One region of the Streptomyces incarnatus genome, then DNA from elsewhere that is predicted to be linked to it. Evidence: riboswitches for the same ligand, from Rfam matches in the RefSeq annotation. Region 1 holds a riboswitch; each other region holds the start of a gene.

What was found. Region 1 has a riboswitch for cyclic di-AMP ahead of ABB07_RS09860 (M23 family metallopeptidase). Riboswitches for the same ligand answer to the same signal wherever they lie in the genome.
Region 2: it holds a riboswitch for cyclic di-AMP, as region 1 does, so the genes downstream of both, ABB07_RS20380 (M23 family metallopeptidase) here and ABB07_RS09860 (M23 family metallopeptidase) in region 1, are expected to answer to the same signal.
Region 3: it holds a riboswitch for cyclic di-AMP, as region 1 does, so the genes downstream of both, ABB07_RS16215 (transglycosylase SLT domain-containing protein) here and ABB07_RS09860 (M23 family metallopeptidase) in region 1, are expected to answer to the same signal.
Region 4: it holds a riboswitch for cyclic di-AMP, as region 1 does, so the genes downstream of both, ABB07_RS33110 (C40 family peptidase) here and ABB07_RS09860 (M23 family metallopeptidase) in region 1, are expected to answer to the same signal.

What each region holds. Positions count from the first base shown of each region.
Region 1 is NZ_CP011497.1:2,227,521-2,231,225, reverse strand. Features, by position in the region: gene ABB07_RS09870 (M16 family metallopeptidase) at 1-147, shown strand, start outside; gene ABB07_RS09865 (M16 family metallopeptidase) at 144-1,532, shown strand; cyclic di-AMP (ydaO/yuaA leader) riboswitch at 1,779-1,942, shown strand; gene ABB07_RS09860 (M23 family metallopeptidase) at 1,955-2,707, shown strand; gene ABB07_RS09855 (GntR family transcriptional regulator) at 2,906-3,592, shown strand.
Region 2 is NZ_CP011497.1:4,533,615-4,537,319, reverse strand. Features, by position in the region: gene ABB07_RS20385 (aldo/keto reductase) at 1-860, opposite strand, end outside; gene ABB07_RS20380 (M23 family metallopeptidase) at 931-1,956, opposite strand; cyclic di-AMP (ydaO/yuaA leader) riboswitch at 1,966-2,112, opposite strand; tRNA gene ABB07_RS20375 (tRNA-Met) at 2,413-2,486, shown strand; gene ABB07_RS20370 (dihydrofolate reductase family protein) at 2,558-3,691, opposite strand.
Region 3 is NZ_CP011497.1:3,644,252-3,647,956, reverse strand. Features, by position in the region: gene ABB07_RS16225 (FAD-dependent oxidoreductase) at 1-173, shown strand, start outside; gene ABB07_RS16220 (HAD family hydrolase) at 311-1,123, shown strand; gene ABB07_RS16215 (transglycosylase SLT domain-containing protein) at 1,241-1,735, opposite strand; cyclic di-AMP (ydaO/yuaA leader) riboswitch at 1,740-1,922, opposite strand; gene ABB07_RS16210 (polyprenyl synthetase family protein) at 2,455-3,465, shown strand.
Region 4 is NZ_CP011497.1:7,296,039-7,299,743, forward strand. Features, by position in the region: gene ABB07_RS33100 (LysR family transcriptional regulator) at 156-1,079, opposite strand; gene ABB07_RS33105 (LysE family translocator) at 1,163-1,780, shown strand; gene ABB07_RS33110 (C40 family peptidase) at 1,788-2,261, opposite strand; cyclic di-AMP (ydaO/yuaA leader) riboswitch at 2,265-2,418, opposite strand; gene ABB07_RS33115 (hypothetical protein) at 2,838-3,143, opposite strand; gene ABB07_RS33120 (ATP-dependent Clp protease proteolytic subunit) at 3,151-3,705, opposite strand, start outside.

The sequences.
Region 1 (3,705 bases):
CAGGCCCGTCTGCGCCCCGACAACCGCGCGGTCCTGGTCTACGAACCGAAGTCCCCGGAGCAGGCCCCGGACGCCGACGTGCCCGAGGACCCGGAGCAGGAAGCCACCGTAGAGGCCGGTAACGAGAACGAGGAGACGGCCAAGTGACCGAGCTCGCCACCATGGACTTCCACCCCCAGCCGCAGCCCGGCGAGGCCAGGCCGTGGGCGTTCCCGGCCCCCGAGCGGGCCGCGCTCGACAACGGCCTGACCGTGCTGCGCTGCCACCGCCCCGGCCAGCAGGTCGTCGCCGTAGAGGTGCTGCTGGACGCGCCCCTGGACGCCGAGCCGGCCGGCCTGGACGGCGTCGCCACGATCATGGCGCGGGCCTTCTCCGAGGGCACCGACAAGCACTCCGCCGAGGAGTTCGCCGCCGAGCTGGAGCGCGCGGGCGCCACCCTGGACGCGCACGCCGACCACCCCGGCGTCCGGCTCAGCCTGGAGGTCCCGGCCTCCCGCCTGGCCAAGGGCCTCGGCCTGCTCGCCGACGCGCTGCGCGCGCCCGCCTTCGCCGACAGCGAGGTCGAGCGCCTCGTCCGCAACCGCCTGGACGAGATCCCGCACGAGCTGGCCAACCCCTCCCGCCGGGCCGCGAAGGAGCTCTCCAAGGAGCTGTTCCCGGTGGCCTCGCGCATGTCGCGCCCGCGCCAGGGCACCGAGGAGACGGTCGAGAAGATCGACGCCGCCGCCGTACGCGCCTTCTACGGCCGGCACGTACGCCCGGCCACGGCCACCGCGGTCGTGGTCGGCGACCTCACCGGGGTCGACCTGGACGCGCTGCTCGGCGACACCCTCGGCGCCTGGACCGGCACCCCGGGCGAGCCGCGGCCCGTGCCGCCGGTGACCGCCGACGACACCGGGCGCGTGGTCATCGTGGACCGGCCCGGCGCCGTGCAGACGCAGCTGCTCATCGGCCGCGTCGGCCCCGACCGGCACGACCGCGTGTGGCCCGCCCAGGTGCTCGGCACCTACTGCCTCGGCGGCACCCTCACCTCCAGGCTGGACCGCGTCCTGCGCGAGGAGAAGGGCTACACCTACGGTGTGCGCTCCTTCGGCCAGGTCCTCCGGTCCGCGCCGGACGGCACGGGCGCCGCGATGCTCGCCATCAGCGGCTCCGTGGACACCCCGAACACCGGCCCCGCGCTGGAGGACCTGTGGAAGGTGCTGCGCACCCTCGCGGCGGACGGCCTGACCGACGCCGAGCGGGACGTGGCCGTGCAGAACCTCGTGGGGGTGGCACCGCTGAAGTACGAGACCGCGGCCGCCGTCGCGAGCACACTCGCCGACCAGGTCGAGCAGCACCTGCCCGACGACTTCCAGGCGACGCTGTATCAGCAGCTGGCCGCGACGGGCACGGTGGAGGCCACCGCGGCCGTCGTCAACGCCTTCCCGGTGGACCGCCTGGTGACCGTCCTCGTCGGTGACGCCGCCCAGATCAAGGCGCCGGTCGAGGCGCTCGGCATCGGTGAAGTGACCGTGGTGGCGGCCGAGTAGAGCGGGCCGCCGCGGCGGCCGGGCACGCCCGAGCGGACGCACGCGCGCGTGGGGCCCTGACGGTCTACGGACCGTCAGGGCCCCTGTTGTTCCACTCCCTTCCCCAGATGCCCGATTTGAGGCGGAGGTTGCCCGTCTGCCCTGTGGGATGCGCTACAAAAGCCCGGATCCGTTTGGGAATCCGAAGCGGGCTTCCGTAGCGTCGTCCGGGCTGTTCGTCAGGCAGTGCGCCGCACCCGCGGCACCGGACAGCCATCGCCGAGTCCCCGTACGGCGCGAGCCAGGGGAGCCGGGGACCCACGCAGTCCCTGGGGTGAATCGGGCGCCCGCGCGAGCCGCGAGGGGGCCCGTAGGAGACCTTCCTGCTCCGAACCCGTCAGCTAACCCGGTAGGCGAGAGGGAAGGAAAGGACCAGCCACTCCATGGCGTTCATGTGCGCCACCGGGAAGCACCGCAAGCCCGGCCGGGTCAAGCGCACCACCGCTCAGGCGGCGGGCATCGCGGCCCTCACCACCACCGGTGTCATCGGCACCCTCGCCGCCTCCCCGGCGCTCGCCGCCGAGAACGCCGGGAACGGCGTGGAGCAGACCGGCCTCACGCCGGTCCTCACCGTGAGCGACGACGTCGCCGAGCACATCGACGCGCAGGCCACCGCGCAGAAGAAGGCCGCCGAGCAGAAGGCGGCCGAGGAGGCCGCGGCCAGGAAGGCGAAGGAGGAGCGCGAGGCCAGGGCCCGCGCCGCCCGCGAGGCCGAGCGCAAGCGCCTGAACGCCTTCGTCGCCCCGATAGCCGACTCCTACGTCTCCACCGGCTACCAGGCCAGCAGCTCCCTGTGGTCCTCCGGCCACCACACGGGCATCGACTTCCACGCCGCGACCGGCACCCCCGTCCACGCGGTCGGCTCCGGCACCGTCGTCTCCACCGGCTGGGGTGGCGCGTACGGCAACCAGATCGTGATCCGGATGGCCGACGGCATGTACACCCAGTACGGCCACCTGTCGTCCATCGGCGTCTCGGTGGGCCAGCGGGTCGTCCCGGGCCAGCGGATCGGCCTGTCCGGCGCGACCGGCAACACCACCGGCCCGCACCTGCACTTCGAGGCCCGTACGACCCCCGACTACGGCTCGGACGTCGACCCCGTCGCCTACCTCCGCAAGCACGGCGTGAACGTCTGACGCCGCACCGCGCGGCATCCGGCGCCCCGGCTCACCGAGCCGGGGCTTTCGCCGTTTTCCGCGGTGTCCGGCGGACCCTGTGACCAAAAAATATCCATGGATTCCGGCCCGCCGTCGGAAATTCCGGCTCATTGGAATAGAGTCACGGAACACGCGTCCATCGTCGACGTTTCACGGGGATTAAGGCGGAGGTCGGTCATGCGTATTCCGGCGCACTCGGTGTGCACGGCCATCCGGGACGACATCGTCGCGGGTGTCTACGAGCGCGGTGGCCGGCTGACCGAGGAAGTCCTGGCCCGCCGCTACGGCGTCTCGCGCGTCCCCGTCCGCGAGGCCCTGCGCACCCTGGAGGCCGAGGGCTTCGTGGTGACCCGCCGGCACGCGGGCGCGTGCGTGGCCGAGCCGACCGAGCAGGAGGCGGCCGACCTGCTGGAGATGCGCATGCTGCTGGAGCCGCTCGGCGCCGCCCGGGCCGCCCAGCGGCGCACCGAGGCCCATCTGAAGGTGCTGCGCGGTCTCGTCAGGCTGGGCCAGGAGCGGGCCCGCAGCGGCAGCAGCGAGGATCTGCGCTCGCTGGGCGGCTGGTTCCACGAGACGCTCGCCCAGGCCGCCGGCAGCCCCTCGCTGACGGCGATGCTCACCCAGCTGCGGCACAAGATCGCCTGGATGTACGCGGTGCAGGCACCCCCGAGCCCGGTGGACCACTGGGCGGAGCACGGCGCCATCGTCGACGCGGTGGCGCGCGGCGACGGGGAGCGCGCGCGGGCGGTCACGGCACTGCACACCGAGCGCGCGACGACCGCGCACCGGCTGCGTTTTTCCGGGGGCGGCGAGCGTGTGAGGACTTCGCAACACGCCGTAAACATGTCGGGTCTTCGGCATTAACACGGGCGCCGTATACAAAGAAGAGTAATTCGGCGCGGTGTATTTTCGCTGCCCGAATTCAGGTGTGCGCGCAATGAGCCCGGAAAGGGCGGAGCCGCGCCGCCCGAAAACAG
Region 2 (3,705 bases), 2.3 Mb from region 1:
ACCGTGCGGGCCGAGGCGATCGGGGCCGTGACCGTCGGCTGGGCCGCGAGCCAGGCGAGGGCGACCCTGGCGACGGGGGCGTCATGGGCGGCGGCGATCTCGTCCAGGGCCGCCAGGACCCGCTGGCCGCGCTCGGACTCCGCGTACCCCTGGGCCCGGCTCGCACGGGCGCTGTCGACCTTGGTGCCGGGGCGGTACTTGCCGGTCAGGAAGCCCGAGGCGAGGGAGAAGTAGGGCACCGCGGACAGGCCTTCCTTGGCGACCAGGTCCTGCAGCGGGCCCTCGTAGGTGTCGCGGGAGACCAGGTTGTAGTGGGGCTGGAGGGCGACATAGCGGGCCAGGCCCTCGCGGTCGGAGAAGTCCAGGGAGGCCTTCAGGCGCTCGGGGCTGATGTTCGAGGCGGCGATGTGGCGGACCTTGCCCGCCTTCACCAGCTCGTCCAGCGCGCCGATGATCTCCTCGACCGGGACCTCGGGCTTGTCGAAGTGGGTGTAGTAGAGGTCGATGTGGTCGGTGTCCAGGCGGCGCAGGGAGGCGTCGGCGGCCGCCTTGATGTTGGCAGCGGACAGGCCCTGGTACTCGGGGTGCTGGCTGACCTTGGTGGCGATGACGACGTCGTCGCGGTTGCCGCGGGCCTTGACCCACTTGCTGATGATCGTCTCGGACTCGCCGCCCTTGTGGCCGTCGATCCAGGCGGAGTAGGAGTCGGCGGTGTCGATGAAGTTGCCGCCGGCCGCCGTGTAGGCGTCGAGGACGGCGAAGGAGGTCTCCTCGTCGGCGGTCCAGCCGAAGACGTTGCCGCCCAGGCAGAGCGGGAAGACCTGGAGGTCGGAGGAGCCGAGTGTGCGCAGAGAGGTCATGCCCCAAGTCAACGCCGACGGTGGATCATCCCATTCCACCGTCGGCGCCGGATTCACACGAATGCCACGGTCAGGGGTTGAGCCCCTTGTCGCGCAGCCACGGCGCCGGGTCGATGGCGGTGGCCTGGCCGTTCGGGTGGACCTCCAGGTGCAGGTGCGGGCCGGTGACGTTGCCGGTGGCGCCGACGCGGCCGATGACCTGGCCGGTGGAGACCTTCTGCCCCACGGAGACGTTGATCGAGGACTGGTGGCAGAACCACAGCTCGGTGCCGTCGTCCAGGGTGATGACGGTGCGGTAGCCGTAGGCGCCGGCCCAGCCGGCCTGGGTGACCGTGCCGCTGTGGACGGCCTTGATGAGGGTGCCGGTGGGGGCGGCGAAGTCGAGGCCGGTGTGGTAGCCGGAGGACCACATCGCGCCGGGCTGCCCGAAGGTGCCGGTGATCGTGTACGAGACGACCGGCAGCGTGTACTGCTTGGCCAGCTCGGCCAGCCGCTTGGCCTCGGCGGCCTTCTTGGCGTCGGCCTCCGCCTTCTCCTTGGCGGCGGTGGCCTGGGCGGCGGCCTCCTTCTCCGCCTTGGCGGCCGCGGCGGCGGTCTGCTGGTCGGCCGCGGCGATCGTGGCGGCGATGGCCTTGGTGTCGGCCTGGCCCTTCTGCTGCTCGGCCTGGGCCATGATCCGGTTGCGCAGGGCCTCGCCCGCGCTGCCGCTGTCCCCGCTGTCGGTGGTCACGCCGACCTTGCTGAGACCGGTGGCGGTGGCCTGGTGCGCGTCGGAGGAGCCGCCGAAGATGTGCTCGACGGAGTCCAGGTCCGGCAGGGATATGGAGACCGGCGGCTTGCCGGTGTTGGCGCTGGCCATGCCGCCCGCGCCGACCGCGGCGATCACGCCGACGCCGAGGACGGTGGAGCTGCGCGCGAAGCCGCCGCGCTGCTTGCTGACGCGGTGCCGGCCCCGGGCCGCGGCGACGGAGTCCTCGGTGGGGTTCCACTCCTCCCAGGGCCCCTCCTCGGCGCGGTAGGCGCCGTAGCCGAAGGTCTCCGGCTGGGCTTGCGAGGGCACGAACGGGGCTTCTGGGGCGGGCCGGTTGGACGCCACTCGGGCGTACTCCTTTCCTTCCTCCGCCTACCGGGTTAGCTGACGGGTTCGGAGCAGGAAGGTCTCCTACGCGCGTATACCAACTGCGGCATTCGCGCGATTCACCCCAAGGTGGTGGTTCCCCGGTTCCCTCGCGGGATTCGGCGCGTGCGCACGGAGCCGCCTCTTGTGACGGCTGGGACGACCGCGCTGCGTTATCGAACGTTAATAGACCTGCCAGTCACTTTCCAAGCCGTTCGGCTTGATCATTAACGTTTTCCGGCCCGGACTTACCGGCCAGGACCACGGCAAAACGGGCGAGTTGGCCGCAGTTCAGGAGTCTCGGCGTTTTTGATGGTGTCTCAGATGTTATGCGGAGGGCTGTCGTCCGGTCACCCTCCGTGAAGACGATCAACCACCCCGGGAAAGTGGGTGTGCATGCTGCCCTGAGCATGGGGTACTCTGGAGTCACAACGACGCGGGGTGGAGCAGCTCGGTAGCTCGCTGGGCTCATAACCCAGAGGTCGCAGGTTCAAATCCTGTCCCCGCTACTGAAGACTCAGGGCCTGGAATCCACTGGATTCCAGGCCCTGAGTGTTTCCCGGCCCGGCCGGGCCGGGCATCAGCCCAGCAGGTGCCTGTTCGGCGCCTTGGCGAGTTCCGCCAGCTCAGGCAGTACGACCACCTCGGCACCTCCCTTGACCAGGACCCCCGTCCCGTCGGCCCCCGCCACGAACGTGTCCGGCTCCTGCCACGCCGTGACCACCCTGCGCACCCCCGCCCGCAGAATCAGCTCGGCGCAGGGTGCCGGGCGGGAGGCCCGCCGGGCGCAGGGCTCCAGGCTGCTGTAGACCGTGGCACCGGCCAGCCGGGGATCCGCCGGGTCGAGCTTCGCGAGCGCCGCCTCCTCCGCGTGGACCACCGGGTCCTCACCCTCCCGCGAATGCCCCCGGGCCAGCTCGGTGCCGTCTTCGGCCACGACGACCGCCCCGACGCTGAAGGCCGTCCGCGAGGGCGGACACAGCGCGGCCAGTTCGCACGCCGTGCGCAACCAGTGACGGTCGGCCGCGGCGGGCAGCGGGCCGGTGCCGGGGGCCGTGGGCTCATAGCGCATGAGGACGACGTCCTCGATCCTGCGGGTCTCGGTCAGGCGCAGCCGGCCGGCCTGGTAGCCGCCGGGGCCGAACAGGCGGGGTGCGGCCGGGTCGCCGACGAACAGCGGGGCGAGGACCAGCTGGAGCTCGTCGGCGAGGCCCAGCCGCAGCAGCTGGGTGTGGACCGTGCCGCCGCCCTCGACCATCAGCCGCTCGACGCCGCGCACGTCGTGCAGGTGGGTCAGCAGCGCCCGCCAGTCGAGCTCGGGGCCCAGCGGCACGATGCCGGCGGTGCCGCCGACGCGTCCGGCCGCCCGCTCGGCGCCCTCGTCGGTCGTGTAGACGAGCTTCTCGCCGCCGGTGTGCCAGAAGGCGGCGCCGGGGTCGAGGTCGCCGCCGGCGGTGACGGTGACCTTCAGCGGGTACTCCGGCCGGCCCGCCCGCACCCGCGCCGCGCGGCGCTCGGCGGAGTTGACCAGCAGCCGCGGGTTGTCGGCGCGGATCGTGCCGGCGCCGACCAGGATGGCGTCGACGGAGGCCCGTACCGCGTCGACCCGGTCGAAGTCGGCCGGACTGGACAGCAGGAGCCGGTCCGGGCCGGTGTCGTCCAGGTAGCCATCGAGGGAGACGGCGGCGGACAGCAGCACGTACGGGTACGACATCGGCGCGGTCTCCC
Region 3 (3,705 bases), 1.4 Mb from region 1:
CGGTGAGCCGCGGCACGCCGAGGCTCGGCCCCGGCTTCGTCTCGTCCGTTCCCGGCCTGTACTTCACCGGTCTGCCGGCGGCGTCGTCGTACGGCCCGGTGATGCGTTTCGTCTGCGGCACGGAGTTCGCCTCACCGCGCCTGACGAAACACCTGGCGTCGGCCCACGGGTGAGGCCGCGGCCCGCCCTGATCCCGCTCATCGGCGCGCATCAACGAGGAGGCGGGAGACACCACTTGGGGTGGATCAGCACGTAAGTGCGCAGGGCGACAAGGTGAGTCGGCGGAGCCAGGTATCCGTATTCTCTGATCATGGCAGCCTCACCCGCATATGCACTGATCGCCACCGACCTGGACGGAACACTGCTGCGCGGCGACGACAGCGTCTCCGGCCGGTCGCTCGCCGCGCTCGCGCGGGTGGCGCGGGCCGGTGCCCGGCACCTGGTGGTGACGGGCCGCCCGGCTCCGCGGGTACGGCAGCTCCTCGCGCACCTCGGCTGCACGGGGCTCGCGGTGTGCGGCCAGGGCGCACAGGTCTACGACGCCGGGACCGGCCGTCTGCTGTGGTCGGTCCGGCTGGACCGGGAGCTGGCCGAGACCGCGCTCGGCAAGATCGAGGCCGAGGTGGGGCAGGTGTACGCGGCCGTCGACCAGGACGGGGTCGACGGGCTCACGCTGATCGAGCCCGGGTACCGGATGCCGCACCCGACCCTGCCCGCGGTCCGGGTCGGCCGGCGCGACGACCTGTGGTGCGCGCCGATCAGCAAGGTGCTGCTGCGCCATGCCGCCCTGCCCGACGACGAGTTGGCGGCCATCGCGCGCGCGGTGGTGGGCTCGCTCGCGACCGTCACCATGTCGGGGCCGGGGACCGTGGAGCTCCAGCCGTCGGGGGTGACCAAGGCGACCGGTCTCGCGCTGGCCGCCGAGCGGCTCGGGATCGCGGCGGAGGCGGCCCTGGCGTTCGGCGACATGCCCAACGACATCCCGATGTTCGAGTGGGCCGGACGCGGGGTCGCCATGGCCAACGCGCACCCCGAACTGAAGGCGGTGGCCGACGAGGTCACCCTGTCGAACGAGGACGACGGCATCGCCGCCGTCCTCGAAAGACTGTTCCCGACCGACTGACCGGCACATCAGTAGGCGCCCGCCCGTCCCGCGGAAGCGGCGACGGCCGCCCGGCGCGCCCCTCCGTCAGGTCGGGGCACACTCCGGGCGGCCGAGGCCGGGCCGGTCGCGGGACCGTCAGTACGCGCTGGACACGTTGTCGATCGACCCGTACCGCGCGGCGGCGTAGTTGCAGGCCGCGGTGATGTTGGCGACCGGGTCGTAGGGGTCGAAGGAGGTGCCGGCCACGTGGTAGGCGTTGAAGGTCGGGTCGATCACCTGGAGCAGGCCCTTGGACGGGATGCCCTTGGCGGCGTTGGAGTCCCAGTTGTTGATGGCGTTCGGGTTGCCGGAGGACTCCCGCATGACGTTGCGGTGGATGCCGTCGTAGGTGCCCGGGATGCCCTTCTGGGCCATGATCGCGAGGGACTCGCGGATCCAGCCGTCGAGGTTGTTCGGGTACCCGGCGAGGGTGGTGGAAGCCGTCTTGGTGGCGGTCGTGCCGGTGGCCGCGGAGGCGCTGGTGGCACCGATGAGCGGCAGGGCGAGGACGGCGGCGCCGGTGCCGGCGACGGCGAGGGCGCGGGCGAGACGGTTGGCGCGGGGGCGGCGGTGCTGAGCGGCAGCGGGCATGGGGAAGTCCTCTCCGGCGCCTGCGAGGTGAGCTGTCGGGTTCGGGCGGGGAGGTGCCCGGCCGCGCCCTCGGGAGAGGACACGGCTTCACCCCTAGCCGTTCCGGTGCGGCGTGTGCCGGCCGGTCCGGCGGACTTACCTGGGTCCCCCGCTCCTGCCGTACGAATGAGTTCGTCGATGGGTCACACGGGCGGCGGCAGGATTCGGCGTCCACCCGACTGGCCCGGAACGTATGCGAGAGCACATGTCGGGAACAAGGGCTGGATTCACATAACGTCCAGTTTGACCTTGGTATGCGCCGTTTGGGACACTTGATCCTTTGCGGTTGCCAACTCTCAACTCGCCCACGGAGCAAGGAGTGGAGGTAGCCTGGCGGGCCCTCAGGGGTGGCGGTTGCGCGTGATCGCGCGTGACCCAACTCACTAAATCGCAAAGTATTTTAAATCGGACATGAGGGATTTGGGTGAATCGGGTGGCAGGCATTACTCCGCCCGCTCTTCGGTTCGCGACACAGGGCGCGGATTCCTGTTAAGTCGATAAATGTCCGCTCATAGCACTTGATCAAAAACATACCGGTCGTGATCCGATACCGCCCGGGCTGGACCGGTGGGCGCTATCGGTGATCGAACAGGGACCGGATACGCTGACTTGAGTGATGGCAGCGACCTATCGACAAACCGTGTAATCGCCAGCAGACACCAGCAGACAGGAGACCCCTCGTGACCGTCGTCGGGCCGTTCGGGCTGAGCGTGCGGGACCAGGCTCTGGAAGCCGATGTCCAGGCCGGATTGGCGGCTGTCGAGGAAGGCTTGCTCGAGGCCACCAAGAGCGAGGTCCCGTTCATCACGGAGGCCGCGCAGCACCTCGTACGAGCCGGCGGGAAGCGGTTCCGGCCGCTGCTCGTGATGCTCGCGGCCCAGTTCGGCGACCCCTACGCGCCGGGCATCGTGCCCTCGGCCGTGGTCGTGGAGCTGACCCACCTCGCCACGCTGTACCACGACGACGTCATGGACGAGGCGGCCGTGCGCCGCGGCGTGGACAGCGCCAACACCCGCTGGGGCAACTCCGTCGCGGTGCTCACCGGCGACTTCCTCTTCGCCCGCGCCTCCCAGATCCTCGCCGACCTCGGCCCCGAGGCGGTCCGGGTGCAGGCGCTCGCGTTCGAGCGGCTGGTCACCGGCCAGATCCTGGAGACCGCCGGCCCCTCCGACGGCCGCGACCCGGTCGAGCACTACCTGGACGTGCTCGGCGGCAAGACGGGCTCGCTGGTGGCGGTGTCGTGCCGGTTCGGCGCGATGATGTCCGGCGCCGACGAGACGGTCGTGGACGTGCTCACCCAGTACGGCGAGCGGCTCGGTGTCGCCTTCCAGCTCGCCGACGACGTCCTGGACATCGCCTCCGACTCGCACGAGTCCGGCAAGACCCCGGGCACCGACCTGCGCGAGGGCATCCCGACGCTGCCCGTGCTCCGGCTGCGCGAGCGGGCCGCCCGCCTGGGTCTGGCCGAGGACATCGCGCTGTGCGAGCTGCTCGACTCCGACCTCAGCGACGACGCCCGGCACGCCGAGGCGCTGGCCGCGCTGCGCGCCCACCCCGCGCTGGAGCAGGCCCGCCGGGACACCGTGCGGTACGCGGAGGAGGCGCGGGCCGCGCTGGTGCCGCTGCGCGAGTGCGACGCCAAGGCCGCGCTGATGGAGCTGTGCGACGCGGTGGTCCACCGCGCTGGCTGACCTCCCGTCACCCGACACGCCGTACGCCTCCGGTCGTACGGCCCGGCACGCTTCCGGCCGTTCGCCGCGCCGTTCACCGCGCCGCGCTCCGGGCCGTGCGACCGGGTGGCCCGTCTCCGGTGGTCCGCCGCTCCGGGCCTCCGGCCGTCCGCCCCTCCGGTTCGTACGGCCCCGCACGCGCGCGTGCCGGGTCATACGCCCGTGCGTCCGTACGCCCCCACGACCCCGTACGGCTCCCTC
Region 4 (3,705 bases), 5.1 Mb from region 1:
GACAGGGGCGCGGGCGCGTGGTGCTGGTGCTCTCACCGCGTGCCGCATCGAGGAGGACGGGGTGACGACACACGAGGGTGCCCGAGGGAGCAAGGCAAGGTCACCCCGGTACGGCAGGACAACACCGAAGGCCCCGGGACGGCCCGCTCGGGCGCTCAAGCTCCCGGCGAGCGGCCCGCTCGGCCGAAGGCTCCTCGGAGCAGTGCGCGGAAGGCGTCCGCGGCCGGCGTGGATTCGTCCGGGCGGTAGGCCACGGAGATGGTGCGGTGCAGGCGGCCCGCTTCCAGGGGGCGTACGCCGACCGGTGTGGAGGCCGTGCGGGCCACCATCTCGGGGACGACGGCCACGCCGAGCCCGGCGCTGACGAGGGCGCAGACCACGGCGTATCCCGGGGTCGGTACCAGCAGGGCCGGTGTGGCGCCCGCCTCGGACAGCAGCGCCTCGATGTCCCGGCGGGCCGGATGGTGCGGCGCCATGCTGATCAGCGGCTGTCCTGCCAGCTCGGCCAGGGGCAGCCGGGACGAGGTGCTGCTCAGGGCGTGTCCGGGCGCGGTCACCAGCACCAGCTCCTCCACCAGGACCGGCTCCAGACGCACCGACGACGGCACCGGGGAGCGCTCGGCCGGGTGGTAGGTGTGGGTCAGCGCCAGGTCCACCTCGCCGGCCGCCACCGCCGTGACCCCGGTCGGCGGATCGTAGTCCGCGACCGACAGCGTCACGTCCGGGTGGGCCCGGCGGAACGCGCTCAGCGCCGGTGGCAGCAGATGCACCCCTGCGGTCGGGAAGGTGCCGAGCCGCAGCGCGCCGCCGGTGAGACCGGTCAGCCGGGCCAGCTCGTGCCGGGCCTGTTCCAGCTCGTCCAGCACCCGCCGGGCCCGGGCCACCAGCACCTCGCCCGCCTCGGTCAGCCGCGCCCCGCGATGGTGCCGCACCAGCAGCGCGGTACCCGCCTCCCGCTCCAGCTTGGCCAGTTGCTGGGAGAGGGCGGGCGGCGTGTAGCCGAGCCGGTCGGCGGCCCGGGTGATGGAGCCGGCCTCCGCGACGGCCACCAGTGCGGCCAGCCGGGTGGGGTCGTACATGGGACCAGCCTAAAGCATTGCTTCAGGCTCACCCAGAAAAGCCGAAATACCTGCTGAAGGCTCTGCCAAGGCAGTCTGGGCACATGGACGGACAGCTCATCGCCTTCACCGGTATCGCCGCCGGTCTGGTCGCCATGCCGGGCGCCGACTTCACCGTGGTCGTACGCAACGCGCTGGTCTCACGCCGGGCCGGCGCGGTCTGCGGGCTCGGTATCGCGGGCGGACTCCTGGTGCACACCACCCTGGCGGTGGCCGGTGTCGCGGCGGTGCTGGTGGCCGTGCCCGCGCTGTTCCGGGCGCTGCAACTGCTGGGCGGCGCCTATGTGCTGCACCTCGGGGTGCGCACGCTGTGGTCGCTGCGGGGAGCCGTCCAGTCGCCGAAGGACACGGCGGCCGAGCCGGCGCACCCGCTCCGGCAGGGCTTCGTCACCAACGTCCTCAATCCGAAGGCCTCGCTGACCTTCCTCAGCCTGCTGCCGCAGTTCGTGCCCGCCGGGAGCCCCGCGCTGCCCCGGACCCTGCTGCTCGCGCTCATCGTGTGCGCGCTGGCGCTGGTGTGGTTCCAGGTGGTCGCGCTGCTGGTGGACCGGCTGGGCGGATGGCTGCGCCGGCCCCGGGCCGCCCGTGGGCTCCAGGCGGGCACCGGGGTGGCGCTGACGGTGCTGGGAGCGGCCCTGCTGCTGGAGCCGCTCCTGCCCTGACGGCGGGTCAGCTGACCCGGCCGTACCAGACGCTCGACGTCCAGATCTTCTCGAGCCGGACCACGGAACCGGTCCTCGGGGCGTGCCAGATCTTGTTGTGCCCGGCGTAGATGCCGACGTGGTAGACGTTCGAGCCGTAGTGGAAGAACACCAGGTCACCAGCCCTGCGATGGCTGGCGGAGATGTGGTTCGTCCGGTTGTACTGCTGCGCGGCGGTCCGCGGCAGGGTCTTGCCCGCCTTCTTGAACGAGTAGAGCGTCAGCCCCGAGCAGTCGAACCTGCGCGGCCCGGTGGCCCCGTACTGGTACGGGGACCCCTTCTTCGAGGCCGCGACCTGCAGTGCTTTGGTCGCGAGGGTCGCGGCCGAGGCATCGGTGGCGAGCCCGGGGACCGCGATCGAGCCGCCGACGGCGGCGAGGGTGAGGGCCGAGGCCGTGCCGGCCCGGACCATGAGCGACGGGACACGATTAGGCGCAGTCATGCGCAACCCTTCGTCAGCCGCCTGTGAAGGATGACCTGTCGGATTCGGGCTGGCGAAGTTGCCCGGCCGCGTTGCCGCGGCTTCACCCCAAGGGTTGCTCGGAACGTCCGGCCGTCTGCGACGTGCAGACGAACATCCGTTCCGGCGACCCGTCTTGCCTGGGTCCTCCACTCCTGCCGATCCACTCCTGTCGACCGGTCATCCGGGACGGCGGCAGGACTCGGCGTCCGCCCGGACCGCCCCGCCGCGGTGGCGGGGGCTTGTCGTCGGACGGGATCTTCGCCCACACCGGTCCGAAAATCCCAATGCATCCGTGGATTTGTGGTGTTACTCACCACTCGCCCGTTCGGGTGGACAGTGTTCTGTTCGAGGCGCCGTCAGATCCCCGACGTAGCCCCCGACCTGGGAAGAAGCGCTTTCTCGGGAACGGCGGACACACGCTGGGCGCAAGTCGGGAGGCTCGTAGAATGATCGGGATATACACCGGTCGGCGGTACGTCGTTCGGGCCGTTTCAACTCCGGCGAGGGCGGCTCCTGTCGACACCCGGGCCGCGTCAGGCCGGTCCGGCGTCCGGATCAGCCGACACCGTCGGGCGGGAGCGCGACGCGCGCGGTACGGCGTTCGCCGTCCAGCACCCGCAAGGCCCGTGCCAGCGTGTCCCCGTGCAGCTCCGTCTCGCCCCGCCGGTGCATCAACGCGAGGGCGTCACGCAGCTCTGCGGCCTTGCGTGCCAGGGCCTGGGCGGCGCGCAGCCCGTGATAGGTGTCCCCGCCGTGCGCGGGGTTGATGCGGCCCAGCAGGTCGGCGGCCTCGAGATAACGGTCGATCAGATCGCCCTCGGCACGCGTGAGTGCGGGCAGTGGCGGCAGCTCCGGCAGCATCGGCGGCTCACCTCGCGTCCGGTGCGCCGGGGGTGCTCCGCCGGCCGGGCACGACGGCGTCGACCAGGCCGTAGGCCACCGCCCCGGCGGCGTCGAGGACCAGGTCCCGCTCCAGATCGCGCCGCACCTGCTCGGCCGTGCGCCCGGTGTGCCGTGCCAGCATCTCCTCCGCCACCGTGCGCATCCGGGCCAACTCCTCGGCCTGGATGAGCAGATCGCTGAACTGACCCTGCATCGGTTCCGGGAGCTGCGGCTGCTCGATCACCATGCGGGCGCCCGGCAGGGTGAACCGCTTGCCCGGCGTGCCGGCCGCGAGCAGCAGCGCGGCGTGAGAGGCGGCCTGTCCCAGGCAGTAGGTCGCCACGTCGCAACTGACGTAGCGCATCGTGTCGTAGACCGCCGTCAGCGCGCTGAACGTGCCGCCGGGGGAGTTGACGTACAGCGTGATGTCCCGCTCCGGGGCGGCGTGTTCGAGGTACATGAACTGCGCCATCACGTCGTTCGCCGCCGTGTCGTCCAGCGCGGTACCGAGGAAGACGATCCGGTCCTCGAAGAGCTTGCC